Regions from separate parts of the Staphylococcus sp. AS1337 genome, predicted to be linked through region 2. Evidence: riboswitches for the same ligand, from Rfam matches in the RefSeq annotation. Region 2 holds a riboswitch; the other holds the start of a gene.

Region 1 (6,760 bases), 280 kb from region 2:
CATTATGCATCCATTCAGTTATAGCTACTAAGTCGCCTTCATTCTCTCTATTTTCATCATCTACAACGATAATGCTGTCACCATTTTTTAATGCTTTTAAAGCTTTTTCTATACTATCTAATTGCATATTACCCCTCCTAAAATCCAAATGCTCTAAGTTTTTCTGGGCTCAATTCCGATTCGTTAGTATTTATAATTCGTTCAACATATTTGAATAACATATCAGTTTCTATATGCACCGGATCGCCAACACGTTTCTGATTTAAAATTGTTGATTTTCTTGTTTCTGGTATAAGATGAATATCAAACTCAGCTTCTTTTAGTTGGAAAATAGTTAAACTCACACCATCTACAGTAATTGAACCTTGACTAACCATTTGTTTAATTAGTGCAGTTGATGGTTTAATAGTAACGATTTTAGAGTTGTCTGATGCTTGTATACGTGTGATTTTAGCAACTTCATCTACATGACCTAAAACAAAGTGGCCACCAAAACGACCTTGTCCACTCATAGCTCTTTCTAAATTCACTTCAGCAGATTGAGTTAATTGGTTTAAATATGTTTTATTCTCGGTACCTTTAATAACTTGAACTGAAAAACTTTGATGATCAAATTCCACCACCGTTAAACATGCACCGTTAACACTGATTGAATCCCCGATATGCATATCTGATAAAATTGTTTGGCACTCAATCTTTAAGTTAACTACGGACTGTTGCGTTGATACTTTTTTTATGGTTCCAATTTCTTCAACAATTCCTGTAAACACCGACGATCACTTCTTTCGTAACTCTAGTTTGATATTTTGCTCAAGCATTTGTGAATTTACAATTTCAAACTGTGGTACTTCTGATAGATTAAAAATACTTTCACTTTGGAAAAATTGATAACTACCAGAACCACCTATTATTTTCGGGGCGTAATATAATATTAGTTCGTTCGTAAATTTAGATTGAAGAAATTCCGAAGTCACTGTAGGCCCTGCCTCTACTAGCACACTTCCAATCCCTCTTTGATATAAATCTTTTAATATATTTTCAATTGAACAATTAGTTAATTCTATGATTTCTACATGTTCAATATTTGTTTTTAAATTTTTATTTTGAGTATAAATCCAAATTGGTTCATTTCTTAATTGAAAAATATCTAAATTAAAATCAATTTCACCAGTTTTAGATAAGATGACTTTTATAGGATGCTTACCTTCTTCAATACGTGTAGTATATTGTGGATTATCTGCATGTATCGTGCCTTTACCTGTCAACACTGCCTCGTGTTTATGACGTAGGTGAAAGACATCATTTTTTACTGCTTTATTAGTAATCCATTTACTTTCACCTTTATCAGTCGCTTGTTTACCATCAAGACTACATGAGACTTTAACTGTAACCTCTGGAATAGATTCATTCTTAGCTATAAAGAAATCCCTATATAGTGATTCTGCCTCTGATTGAGGACGGAATATCACTTCAACACCGGCCTGTCCTAATATGTCATCACCTTCAGAGGGTAATGTTGTGTCTTTAACTGCATAGACAACCTTTTTAATACCCGCTTCAATAATTTTATTTACACATGGTGGCGTCGAACCATAATGCGTACATGGCTCTAGCGAAATATATATAGTTCCTCCTAGCGCATTGTCTTGGGCCATATCTAAAGCTTGTACTTCAGCATGCTTACCACCTTTTTGCAAATGGGCTCCCATGCCAACAATACGGCCATCATTTACTACTACAGATCCAACTGGTGGGTTCAAGCCCGTTTGGCCTTCTACCATTTTTGCTAATTGAATAGCGTAATTCAAATAATGACTCATTTTATCACCTCTAAAAAATAAAAAAACACCTGAACTTAACATTTCAGGTGTGGGATATATATTGATATAACATTTTTAGCAATAGTAAAATATACACTTATACATATTCAAATAAAAGTGTATGCTAAATAAACACTTAACAAGTGCTATTTTCAAGTTATACTTCATTCTTTCTCCCATCCAGACTTTACTGTCGGCTCTAGAGTTTCACTAGATCAGCCACATTTGCTTCGACAAATGCAGGTCGCAGGCTTAATTTACTGCCGGTTGGGAATTTCACCCTGCCCCGAAAGAATATTTATGAAATTGTATTCGATGATTGAGTCAGGTAACTTTGAATAAGTTACAAAATAATGGTACTACACTTTTGAGAAAATGACAATTCTTATTATCTAAGTCGGTTTTGTTTTTTTATATTCTTTACATTACTACAATTTAAAGCACAAAAAAATTAGTTGTAACCCAGTGACGTCTAGTCAAATTATGAATAGACGTCAGGATTAATTCACAACTGATTTAGTTAATTTATCATTGTGCAATTTATCCCTAAATAGTAAACTCCTTTATTTTGTAGTTAATAAATGGTCAACTACATTAACAGCTTGTTTTACAATCATCATTACGCCATTACGTGATTGATTAATTCCATTTGTTAATTGGCCGAGCGCATACATATGTTTCAGTGTGCCATAGCGAGGACTTATAATTTGATTAGTTTCAGCGACAATTTGAATTCCACCAAGTGGATGCGCTTGTACAACCTGTCTGTTCTCGAGATTTAATACGAGTTGGTCATCGCCATCTAAATCTGCAAGTTGTGTCTTTGATCCTGTAGCATTAATTACAATATCATACCGTTCTACTGACGCATCTTTATATTTAAAGTTGAACTTATTATCATTATATTGAACATCCTCTAAATCACTCTTAATTTTAATCGTGCCATGGTTAATGTGATCAATCAATAATCGTGCTGTTTGAGGCGGCATCGGATTTGAATTCTCTTTTAATATAGGCTGATAATTAGTTAAAAACCGTTTTTGGTCCTCTCTACTTAAACTATTCCAAATCCAATTTAAATTTTCTTTCGTTAATTCAAGTATACTTTGTAATTTCCCTAATTCATCAGCATGTTCTAAATCATAAGTTAAATCTTTAATTGAATCTCCTTGACTACGATGGATTAATGTTTCGACATCAATATTATGTAATGCACAATCTTTCAAGAATAACTTTATTGCCTCATCTAGAGGTACATTGCCAAAATGCTTGTGCTTTATCTCATTAAATTTTTCTGGAGTTACATATTCAAAGTCGATGTCAGGCATCACACCTCTTACACTTGGCAATCGTCCTTTTCGACTAGCAATAGTAATAGGCAGTTTAGGATGATGTGCCGTTACATAACGAATAACATCTAAGCTTGCTAATCCTGTACCTATAATAGCGATTTCATCGGAATCTTGTACATCGTTTAATGTGTTATAGGTCGGATATGGTGTTTTAATATAACCGCGTATCCCCTTTAAGCCATATGGATCATGGTATGACAGAGTACCAATAGTCAAAAAGACAACATCATACTTTTTACAATTTTCCATTTCTTTAGAAGTACAAACACAATATGTCACATCTGTCTGCCCTACTTCTGACTCAATAAATACTTCATTAACTTCTTCTTTGATTGTATGTATATTGTCGTAATCATGATTAAACTTCTGTAAATAATCTTTCATATAATGACCAAATATAAATCTTGGCAAGTATTCTGGATTTGAAAATTTAAATGTAGATTGCATTTCATACCATTCATAAAACTCTCTATGGTTATCTAAATTCAAAGACATTTGTGCTGCCGGTAGATTTATCAATAATTCTGCACTATCATTTTGAAAAGGGACACCCTGACCCATATTTATAGGATTGTCATATACATCAATATTCATTTTAGAAAAAGAGTCACTTTTCACTAATTCTTTTAAAAGCGTGACACCTGCAGTGCCCATTCCAATAATGGCAATTCTCATAGTACACTTCCTTACTAAGATTATTTGTCCTTATTATACCAGTCCTTTAGTGTATATTACACATTAATGGTCTGCTAGTATTTTATCAAGCAGTGTTATAATGTTTTGCTAAGTGTGTTAATCTTAATATATTACAATAATAGTTTTTTAATATATATAAGGAGTTCAATAATGAAACATTTAAGAAGATTTTTATTTTTCATTTTAGCAAGTACCTTTTTACTAACTAGTTGCGATTTGCCAGGATTAGGCGGCGGCCAATCAAAAAACACTGTTAAAATATCAGCTTTAGCTACTAGTGAATCACAAATTATGGCTTATATGTTAAAAGAACTTATTGAACATGATACAAAAGGCGAAACATCTGGCACTATCATCAACAATTTAGGGTCTGCCACAATACAACACAATGCATTAATGAATGGCGACGCTGATATATCAAGCACTCGTTACACTGGCACAGATTTAGTTGGTGTACTTGAACAAGAACCTATTACAGATACAAGTAAAGCTATGGTGATTACTAAAAAATTATTTAACCAAAAGTTTAATCAAACATTTTTTAATTCTTATGGTTTCGAAAACACATTCGCATTTATGGTCACAAAAGAAACCGCAGAAAAATATAATCTACAAACTGTTTCAGATTTAAAAAAAATTAAAGATAAAGTCAATGTTGGTACAGATACAACTTGGATTAAACGTGGTGGGGATGGATACGCGCCTTTCCAAAAACACTATGGCTTCGGTTTTAATTCACTTAAACCTATGCAAATCGGTCTTGTGTATGATGCGTTAAAAAATAATAAATTGGATGTGGCATTAGGCTATACAACTGATGGAAGAATAGCTGCGTATGATTTAGTTGTATTAAAAGATGACAAAAATTTCTTCCCACCATATGATGCCAGTGCAGTTGCTCCAAATAAGTTACTCAAAGAACATCCACAAATCAAAAAAGCAATCTCGAAACTCGATGATAAAATTAGTACAGAACAAATGCAAAAATTAAATTATGAAGCTGATGGTGAAGGAAAAGAACCAGCAGTTGTAGCTGAAACATTCTTAAAAAAACATAATTATTTTGATGAAAAGTAGATAACTATTAAAATGTTAATCAGTCTCAATTAATTTAAACAATCTTAAGTAGGAAGTGACACTATGAAATTTATTTTAAAAGTATTTATCTCTACGCTTATGTTCTTTATTCTTATTAGTCAAAAAAATAAAGCTAAATAAATTAGAACATCCCTAATTATAGCTATTATAAAATGTTGAATAGCCAAACGTCAGTTGACGCTTGGCTTTTTATTATAGCTATTGAAACTGAATATGAAAGCCAGCTTTTCTAAATGACCAACTAATACCTATCCCCATACAATTCTAAACAGTATTATATCCAAAACTACATAGTTACCCTTTTACAAATCAATAAACTACGAAAACAAGTATAAAAAATAAAAAAACTGCCAACAAAGTTAACACTTCATTGACAGGATAAACCATATGCTTAGCACATGGTTATTTATTGCGTTTTATGCTTTTCATCATCTTTATAAACAAAGTATTTATAATACTTACCTTCTGTTTTCATATCATTATAGAAATTGGACATTAAGCTTGCATTACTTTCAGCCCATTTAATGTCGGTAGCGTATTGATGTTCACCAGGATTTTTAGGATTCCATCTCATGCTATAAAGGGTGTTCTGGTCTTTATTTGATAAAAAGTGATCATGAATAAAGTTTGCACCACCACTTATGGCTTTTTCAGGTGTGTCCCAACCATGTTTCTTGGCATATTCTGATCCAGTTTTGATTGGATCTTCATCTAGTGCACCGACCCCAAAAAAGTTATAATATTTTTTCCCATCAATTTCTACACCACTTGCAAGTTCACTCTTAGCTGATCCTGTTTCTAGCAACGCGTGAGAAATCAAATAAACTTCATTTACATGTTTATTTTTCGCTGCTTGTATAAAGTCATCTGAATGTTTTAATAATATTGGATTATCAATTAACATACGTTTAATTCTGTTTTCATCAATTCCTTGGTATTTATCCAACTCTAAAAATTGGTATTTTTGAGTGTCACTCTCTATAAACTCACTACTATTCATTGCGGCTTTTATCTCAGTAGATGATGCATCTCTCCAACTTTTATTATCTTTACTTGAAACTTGCTGGCTTGTGTAGTTATCAATTTGCTTTTTAGATGCTTTATCTAAAGTAACTTTTAGGTTTTCAACTTTTTCTTGTTCGTTTACATCTTTAAAAAAGATTTGATCTGATATCATTGAAAAGACAACAACAACAGCTACACCTAAGATTATCAATAAACCAATAATTGATAATATAGAGCCTTTTTTATGCTTCGTCATGTTCACACCTCTTAGGTAATAATTAGGAATGGAGCCTCTTTAATCTTATGTAATACTACTATTGAGACTATCTGATAATAAAGTTTAACACTAAATACTTAATCGTACAATTTAATCTGATTGTTGTCACATATTCATAAAAAAAAGTAATGAAATCTTAATTTCATTACTCTTGACTTTTACGATATTCCATTATGATAAAACTTGCTGCTTGAGATCTATTTTTATAATAATAACGGTTCAAATCTATTGCACCTTCTATTTCACCATCTCGATACATCATTTCGTTCGTCATATTATTAATCATAACAAAGTCTGATTTATCTTTAATTATATCTAAATCATTATGTTTCGCAAAAAAATGTTCTAAATTTAAATGTGCGTAATCCATACAAACCTCCTGATAATTGTCCGAAGATAATATTCATCTCTAAATGCTATATCTTTAAGTTGAATACGCGTTAATGTTATAAAACTTAAATTTATCTACCTTATGACTTCTATTTAACACCTTATGTTACTATTTAGCAAAT
Region 2 (6,760 bases):
GTAAGATTCCTAAGGTATCAATATTATTAAGTACATTATTAATAATTTCCTCTTGGCCAGGCTTAAATGACTCAAATCCAAACCATTTTTTCAAGTCATCATGTAACATTTAGTTCACCTCTTTCGACACCAACAATAATTAATTTAATTTCAAAGTAACTGAGTTCAGAGAAATTGTCCTTATAGCTACGCAGTCTTTCACTGCGATTAGCTATATAATAAGTCATAAATGGTTTGTATTCTACATGATTTAAATAACTATCGTAATCGGTTAAGTATCCTTTGATAAATAATTCTAAAATATGATCATCGATTGTATTAGGTTTAACATTTTGCTGGGCAGCAAGTTGTTTGAAGTTTAATCCATTTTGTATTCCTAAATAAGTTTTTTCGGTTTTGTTTAATAATGTTGGAAGAATAATCAAGCTATGTAATAATGGATACTTTTCTTCATTCTCTATTTCATACATTAAAGTTACTAAATCCCTCATTTCTAATTCAAAAAGCATTTCCTGCGATATTGCTTCTATTAAACTAACTTGTTGTCTTGTATACATACTTTCTTCGAAACCTTGCAAATAATAATGAATGTATATGTCATTATTATGGTTAGTTAAAGATTGAAAAAGTGATGTGAGTTCTGTTATAAACGATTTTTCTAATTGTTCGTCAGAAATTTTTTTATATAAGTGTTTAACCTTTTGATGAACTGTTCTATGTTGTGTAATAGGTACAAATTGATAATTGTCATGTTGGATATTAGACAACGTTTGTGTTAATAATTGTAGCGCATTGAAAGTGTTTAATAAGCTGTCATATGTATGCCGTGGATGGCTAATGATATTTTGAATTTGTTGTTCGTTGATGTTAGAATTACTAGAATATTGTTCGAATAAAGGATATTTTAGTTTAGGCATACTATGATACAATGATAAGAGTTGTTGACTACAGGCATCAAAAAAGGTTTGATGCGATTTTTTACCTGTGATAATATTAAATATACTTTTTTCGGTTTTGTAATTATGTGACTTCGTGTATGCAAAAAGAATTAAATTATACATGGATGCTCCCTCACTTTTATAAATCGAAAACATTTGAAAAAATGATAAACAGTGATTACAATAATATTTGTGTAATTATTGTAGCATTTTTGTCAAAGGAGGCGAAGAAATTGGCTAAATATACAATTGTTGATATGGACACATGCATAGCATGTGGCGCTTGCGGTGCCGCTGCCCCTGATATATATGACTATGATGACGAAGGTATCGCTTATGTAATACTAGATGATAACCAAGGTACTGCAGAGGTACCAGAAGAATTATATGAAGATATGGAAGATGCAATAGACGGATGCCCTACTGATTCTATTAAAATTGAAGAAGAATCATTTGATGGTGATGCGTTAAAATTTGAATAGAAATGCATTATATTTAAGTGTAAACAAGTGGCTACCTACTATTCCAATTGCATCATTTAACGACTTAGATGTAATTGAATTTAAATCCGGGACATAAATAACTGTCTCGGATTTTTTGTATCCAGTTATTCTATAAAGTTGTATTACTCCAATGAATTCATATTGTAAAAATGATTGGATTCTGGCTACTCACTTTTGAATTATTTACAATTCCACCTATAAATTCACCAAAGGAACCTTAATATTTATATTTGAAATAAAAACGCCCTTCATTTCTCACTTGTTCAGTGGTACTTCGAAAGGCGTTTATCATTTCAGATAAAAAGTTATATTACAATTTTAACGTGGTAAAACGTTTTTTAATCGGTTATATAAAAGAATAAAGACAATTGAGATGACGACACCTTTAATAATATTAAAAGGTATAACGCCTGATACAATAACTATTTTAATATTTTCTACTACATCAGATAGATTCATAATCATGCCATATAAAGGTAATAAAATAAAGTAGTTTAGTATACTTAGAACAATTGTCATAACTAACGTAGCCACACTAAGTCCTATAATTTGAGACTTGAGGGCACCTTTATGTTTAGTGATGAAATAAGCTGTTAATAAAAAGCTTGATGCCGCTAAAAAGTTAGCTACAGGACCTACTGGATCACCAACGTTGAATAGAAAATTGAGTAAGTTTTTAATAAATTCTACAATAAGTCCGGCAACAGGACCTAGCGTGAATGTCGCTAACAAAGCTGGTACATCACCAAAATCTAAAGTTAAATATGGTGGTAAAAATGGTATCGGAAACTTTATAAACATTAAAATAAATGCTACTGCACTCAACATACTAATAGTGATGAGGCGTTTTGTTTGTTGTTGCATATTAAATTATCTCCTTCCATTCATCTTTTTAGAATAGGAGGATATAATTTCACAACAAATAAACCCTCCATCTTCTCCCATCCAGACTATACTGTCGGCTCTAGATTCACACTAGATCAGCCATTAATCTATTAATCAGAAAAATGGGTCGCAGGCTTAAATTACTGCCGGTTGGGAATTGCACCCTACCCCGAAGATGAATTTCTTAAATTTTATAAATTTATCATAGCTTATTGCTCAGGTAAAAACAATAGACTTGCTTAAAATATATTAACGATGTAAATAAAATGGTTGAAACTGGTATAAAAATTGCCAACAAAGTATTTAACTTTGCCGGCAGTTTTTAAGCTATATATAGATAAATAAATTGCATATAAAAATATACAGAATATATGATTATTATTTCAAATTACAATTCTTATTTGTAATCATTGTTAATTGTTTATTGATCTAGCGACGATACTTAACTATTGTCGTCTTCAATTTCTGGTTTAGGTAAGGAAATGATAAAAGTAGTCCCTTTCCCTAGTTTGCTTTTTACATCAATAGTACCACCATGAGAATCAATAATCATACGACATATAAATAATCCTAACCCAGTTCCTTGTTTGCCACGCTTACGTGCAGTATCTACTTTGTAAAAGCGATCAAAAACTTGTTGTAAATGTTCGGGTGCGATACCAGAACCGGTGTCGGATATATATAGTATTTGTTCTGAATTAGTTTCCCTTACGTCTATGTTGAGTGTATCTCCAGGTTCAGTATATCTAGATGCATTATCTATTAAATTAGTTAACACTTGTTCAATTCTGTCCGAATCAAAATACCATAAACGTTTTTGTGTATCTGGATTTAAACGCATATTTAATTCTAAATCTTTAGCATGCTTTTGATATTTTTGTTGCATTTTGTTGAGTAATGGATCAATTGGTTGTATAACTTTATCTACAGTTAAACCTTCAGCATCCATTCGCGCTACATTTAATAATTCATTGACCAACCTATTCAATCTTTTAGTTTCATCTAAAACGATAGATAATGATTCATGAATTTCATCAGGCTCAGTTACGATACCATCAACAATAGATTCAGTGTATCCTTGTAATAAGGATATAGGCGTACGTAATTCGTGAGAGACATTTGCAATGAAATCTTTTTTCATTTGATCCATATTATGCTCGTTTGTCATATCACGAATTATGGCTACGATACCACTTCTACCATCAGGCTGTATTTGCTCTATATAGCTAGTAATAATTACAAAATAACGTGTATTGATTTCATAAACTTCAAATTGCGTTTTTTTGCTACTAAATGTAAGCTCATTTTGTTCATCTAATTTCTCTAACGCATATTCATCTAACATTTGTAAAATTGTATTGGCTAATTTATTAGAGATAATAATTTCTTTTTTGTCATTAAATCCTAAAACGCCTTCAACCATGGAGTTAATTAGACTATCACGAATATTTTTAGAGGATGACAATGCGTCAATATGCTGTTGAATTTCAGAACTCATTGTATTAAATGTACGTGATAATTCACCAATTTCATCTTTAGAGTTAACTGGTACAACTTGAGCATAATCACCTTTGGAAACTTTTAGTGCTTGCGTTCTTAGATTACGTAGTGGCTTTGTTATACGTGACGATAAGAAGAATGCAAATACGGTTGTTATTGCTAAAAAGATGATAGCAATGATTAAGATAATTACTGTAATAACATTATTGGTTTCTTCTATTGTCTTTAAGTCTTGATAGATAAACACGCCACTATATTTACTATTCGGACTATTTGCTGCTTCAATATTTTTCGTTGGATAACCAATTAATACATATGTTCGTTGTTTATCATTAAAGTTGACCGTTACATGTTCTGAAATTTGTTTGCCATTATCAAAGACGCGATCATAATCTTTGTTATTTTTAATTTCTTTGAACATTTCATTTTTTGTAACATCATTGTCGTGGTTATCTTTATGCTTATTATTCATTATGATTAGACCAACAGGGCCTTCAATTAATTTACGACTATGTTCGATAGCAGTAGCTCTATCGTCAGAACTTTCAACAAGTTGGCTTATCCTTTTGGCGTCTTTTAATAAAGAATCTTCTGTTTCTTGAGTGAAATAAGACTGTATAAACGTTATAAGAGCTGCACTTAATAGAATTAAAACTGTAGTTACTATAAATATTATAGTTAACCACAGTTTTACAACTACACTATTAAGTAGGTTCATTATTTGATTTGACTTCAAATTTATATCCTACACCCCATACAGTTTGTATCATATGAGCAGCATCTTCTGATACTCGATTTAACTTTTCTCTTAAACGTTTAACGTGCGTGTCTACTGTACGCAAGTCGCCATAGAACTCATAATGCCAGACTTCTTTTAATAATTGTTCTCTATCAAATACTTTATTTGGTGTTTTGGCTAAGAAGATTAATAGCTCATATTCTTTAGGTGTCAAGTTCACTTGATTGCCATCAGCTAACACTCTGTGTGCATCATTATCTATAACTAAGTGATCAAATTCAATTAAATCTCTTGCATGCGGTTCACTTTGTTCAGCAGATGCAACTTGAGTACGTCTTAATAATGCTTTGACACGTAACACAACCTCACGTGGTGAAAATGGTTTAACGATATAATCATCAGCACCAGACTCAAAACCTTCTACTCTGTTTGTTTCTTCACCTTTAGCAGTTAACATAATAATTGGCGTTTCTTTATGTTCTCTTAATCGAGATGCTACTGTGATTCCATCCATTTCTGGTAGCATTAAATCTAATAAGATACAAGCATAATCATGTTCTACAGCCATTTTATATGCTTCATTACCATCACTTGCTTCGTGTATTTCAAAAGATTCTCTTTCAAGATATAACTTTAACAATCTTCTGATTCTATCTTCATCGTCTACGATAAGTATTTCGTTTGACATGCATATATACCTCCCACACTGCTACTTTCATATTCAACAATATTATATCATAGGTTGGTCTTTAAAAGTGACTGTGACTTAAAGTTTGTGAAAAAATTCTCATAAGCATAGATGAAGAGAAATTACTATCTATTTACCGTGCTCTGCAAGGTGACGAATTGTTTTAACTTCATGGGGCGTTAAAACTCTGCCCTCACCCGCATTCAATCCTTTTAAGTCTAATGGTCCGAATTCAATTCGTTGAAGTTTAGAAACTTGGTGTCCGAAGTGTTCAAACATACGACGAACTTGACGATTGCGACCTTCTGTAATTGTAATTTCAACAAGTGTATTATTTTTATCTTTATCTTGATTTTTCACTTTAACGATTGCTGGTTGTGTGACGCCGTCTTCTAATTTTATGCCTTGTTCTAATGCTTTAACTTCTTCTCTCATTAGGTACCCTTTTAATTTAACAACATACTTTTTCTTTATTTTATAGCTAGGATGCGTCATTAAATTTGTGAATTCTCCATCGTTTGTTAATAAAAGTAAGCCCGAAGTATCGTAGTCTAAACGGCCAACAGGATAGATTCTAGTTTTAATTTCTTTGAAGTAATCAGTTACGACTTTTCTGCCTCTATCATCAGATACACTTGTAATTACTTGTGCTGGTTTATAAAACAAAATGTATAACTTATCTTCTTGTTCTAGTTTAATACCTTCAACCTCTATACTATCTGAATTTTTCACTTTTGTACCTAATTCAGTAACAACCGAACCGTTGACTTTAACCTTACCTTCTGTAATAAGCGTTTCTGCTTTACGGCGTGATGTGTAACCACTATTGGCTATGCGTTTTTGTAATCTTTCTGTCTCTTTATTCATTATTTTCTCCTTTTTGGTTCACTAAATTACTGAAGAATGCTTCTATCTCTTCATCTTCTTCATCTGTCGTAGGTAAATCGTCCAAGTGCTCAATACCAAATACATTTAAAAATAATTCGGTTGTATAGAGTTGTTGACTTCTTGAATCAGCTTGTTCTTTTGCTTCTACAAGTCCTCTAGCAATTAAAGTTTTCACAGCACCATCAGAATTAATACCTCTAATCATTTCTATATCGCTTCGTGATAAAGGTTGATTGTAAGCAATAATGGATAAAGATTCCATTGCCGCTTGTGATAACTTCATTTTTGATTTTTGTTCAATTAATTTCTCGATATATTCTGAAGCTTCTTTTTTAGTTGTTAACACATAAGTTTGTCCAAAGTGTTGAATCATTAAACCATCAGATTGATATGTATTTACAAGTTCTGATAAAGTAGCCTCATCTATTTCTAAAATTTCAAGTAATTGTTTTTTGTCTAGCCCTTCATCACCAGCTGTATATAATAGTGATTCTAAAATTCCTTTAACGTTCAATGCCATAGTTTACCCCTCTTAAAATATTGATATCATCAAAACTTTTGGGTTGTTCAATGTTAACAATACCAGATTTGGACATTTCAAGTATTGCTAGAAAATGTG

Evidence for each region. Region 2 has a riboswitch for FMN ahead of ACSUE0_RS04235 (ECF transporter S component). Riboswitches for the same ligand answer to the same signal wherever they lie in the genome.
Region 1: linked by a shared signal. The riboswitch ahead of ribD (bifunctional diaminohydroxyphosphoribosylaminopyrimidine deaminase/5-amino-6-(5-phosphoribosylamino)uracil reductase RibD) and the one ahead of ACSUE0_RS04235 (ECF transporter S component) in region 2 are both predicted to bind FMN.

Annotation. Positions count from the first base shown of each region.
Region 1 is NZ_JBOIHZ010000002.1:22,442-29,201, reverse strand. Features, by position in the region: gene ribB (3,4-dihydroxy-2-butanone-4-phosphate synthase) at 1-127, opposite strand, end outside; gene ribE (riboflavin synthase) at 138-770, opposite strand; gene ribD (bifunctional diaminohydroxyphosphoribosylaminopyrimidine deaminase/5-amino-6-(5-phosphoribosylamino)uracil reductase RibD) at 777-1,820, opposite strand; FMN riboswitch at 1,985-2,118, opposite strand; gene ACSUE0_RS02900 (FAD/NAD(P)-binding protein) at 2,384-3,847, opposite strand; gene ACSUE0_RS02895 (osmoprotectant ABC transporter substrate-binding protein) at 4,019-4,945, shown strand; gene ACSUE0_RS02890 (N-acetylglucosaminidase) at 5,373-6,227, opposite strand; gene ACSUE0_RS02885 (hypothetical protein) at 6,394-6,618, opposite strand.
Region 2 is NZ_JBOIHZ010000002.1:305,814-312,573, reverse strand. Features, by position in the region: gene ACSUE0_RS04250 (RecQ family ATP-dependent DNA helicase) at 1-109, opposite strand, end outside; gene ACSUE0_RS04245 (helix-turn-helix domain-containing protein) at 99-1,061, opposite strand; gene ACSUE0_RS04240 (ferredoxin) at 1,172-1,420, shown strand; gene ACSUE0_RS04235 (ECF transporter S component) at 1,760-2,305, opposite strand; FMN riboswitch at 2,371-2,507, opposite strand; gene ACSUE0_RS04230 (ATP-binding protein) at 2,769-4,544, opposite strand; gene ACSUE0_RS04225 (response regulator) at 4,531-5,253, opposite strand; gene ACSUE0_RS04220 (pseudouridine synthase) at 5,383-6,120, opposite strand; gene scpB (SMC-Scp complex subunit ScpB) at 6,113-6,655, opposite strand; gene ACSUE0_RS04210 (segregation and condensation protein A) at 6,645-6,760, opposite strand, start outside.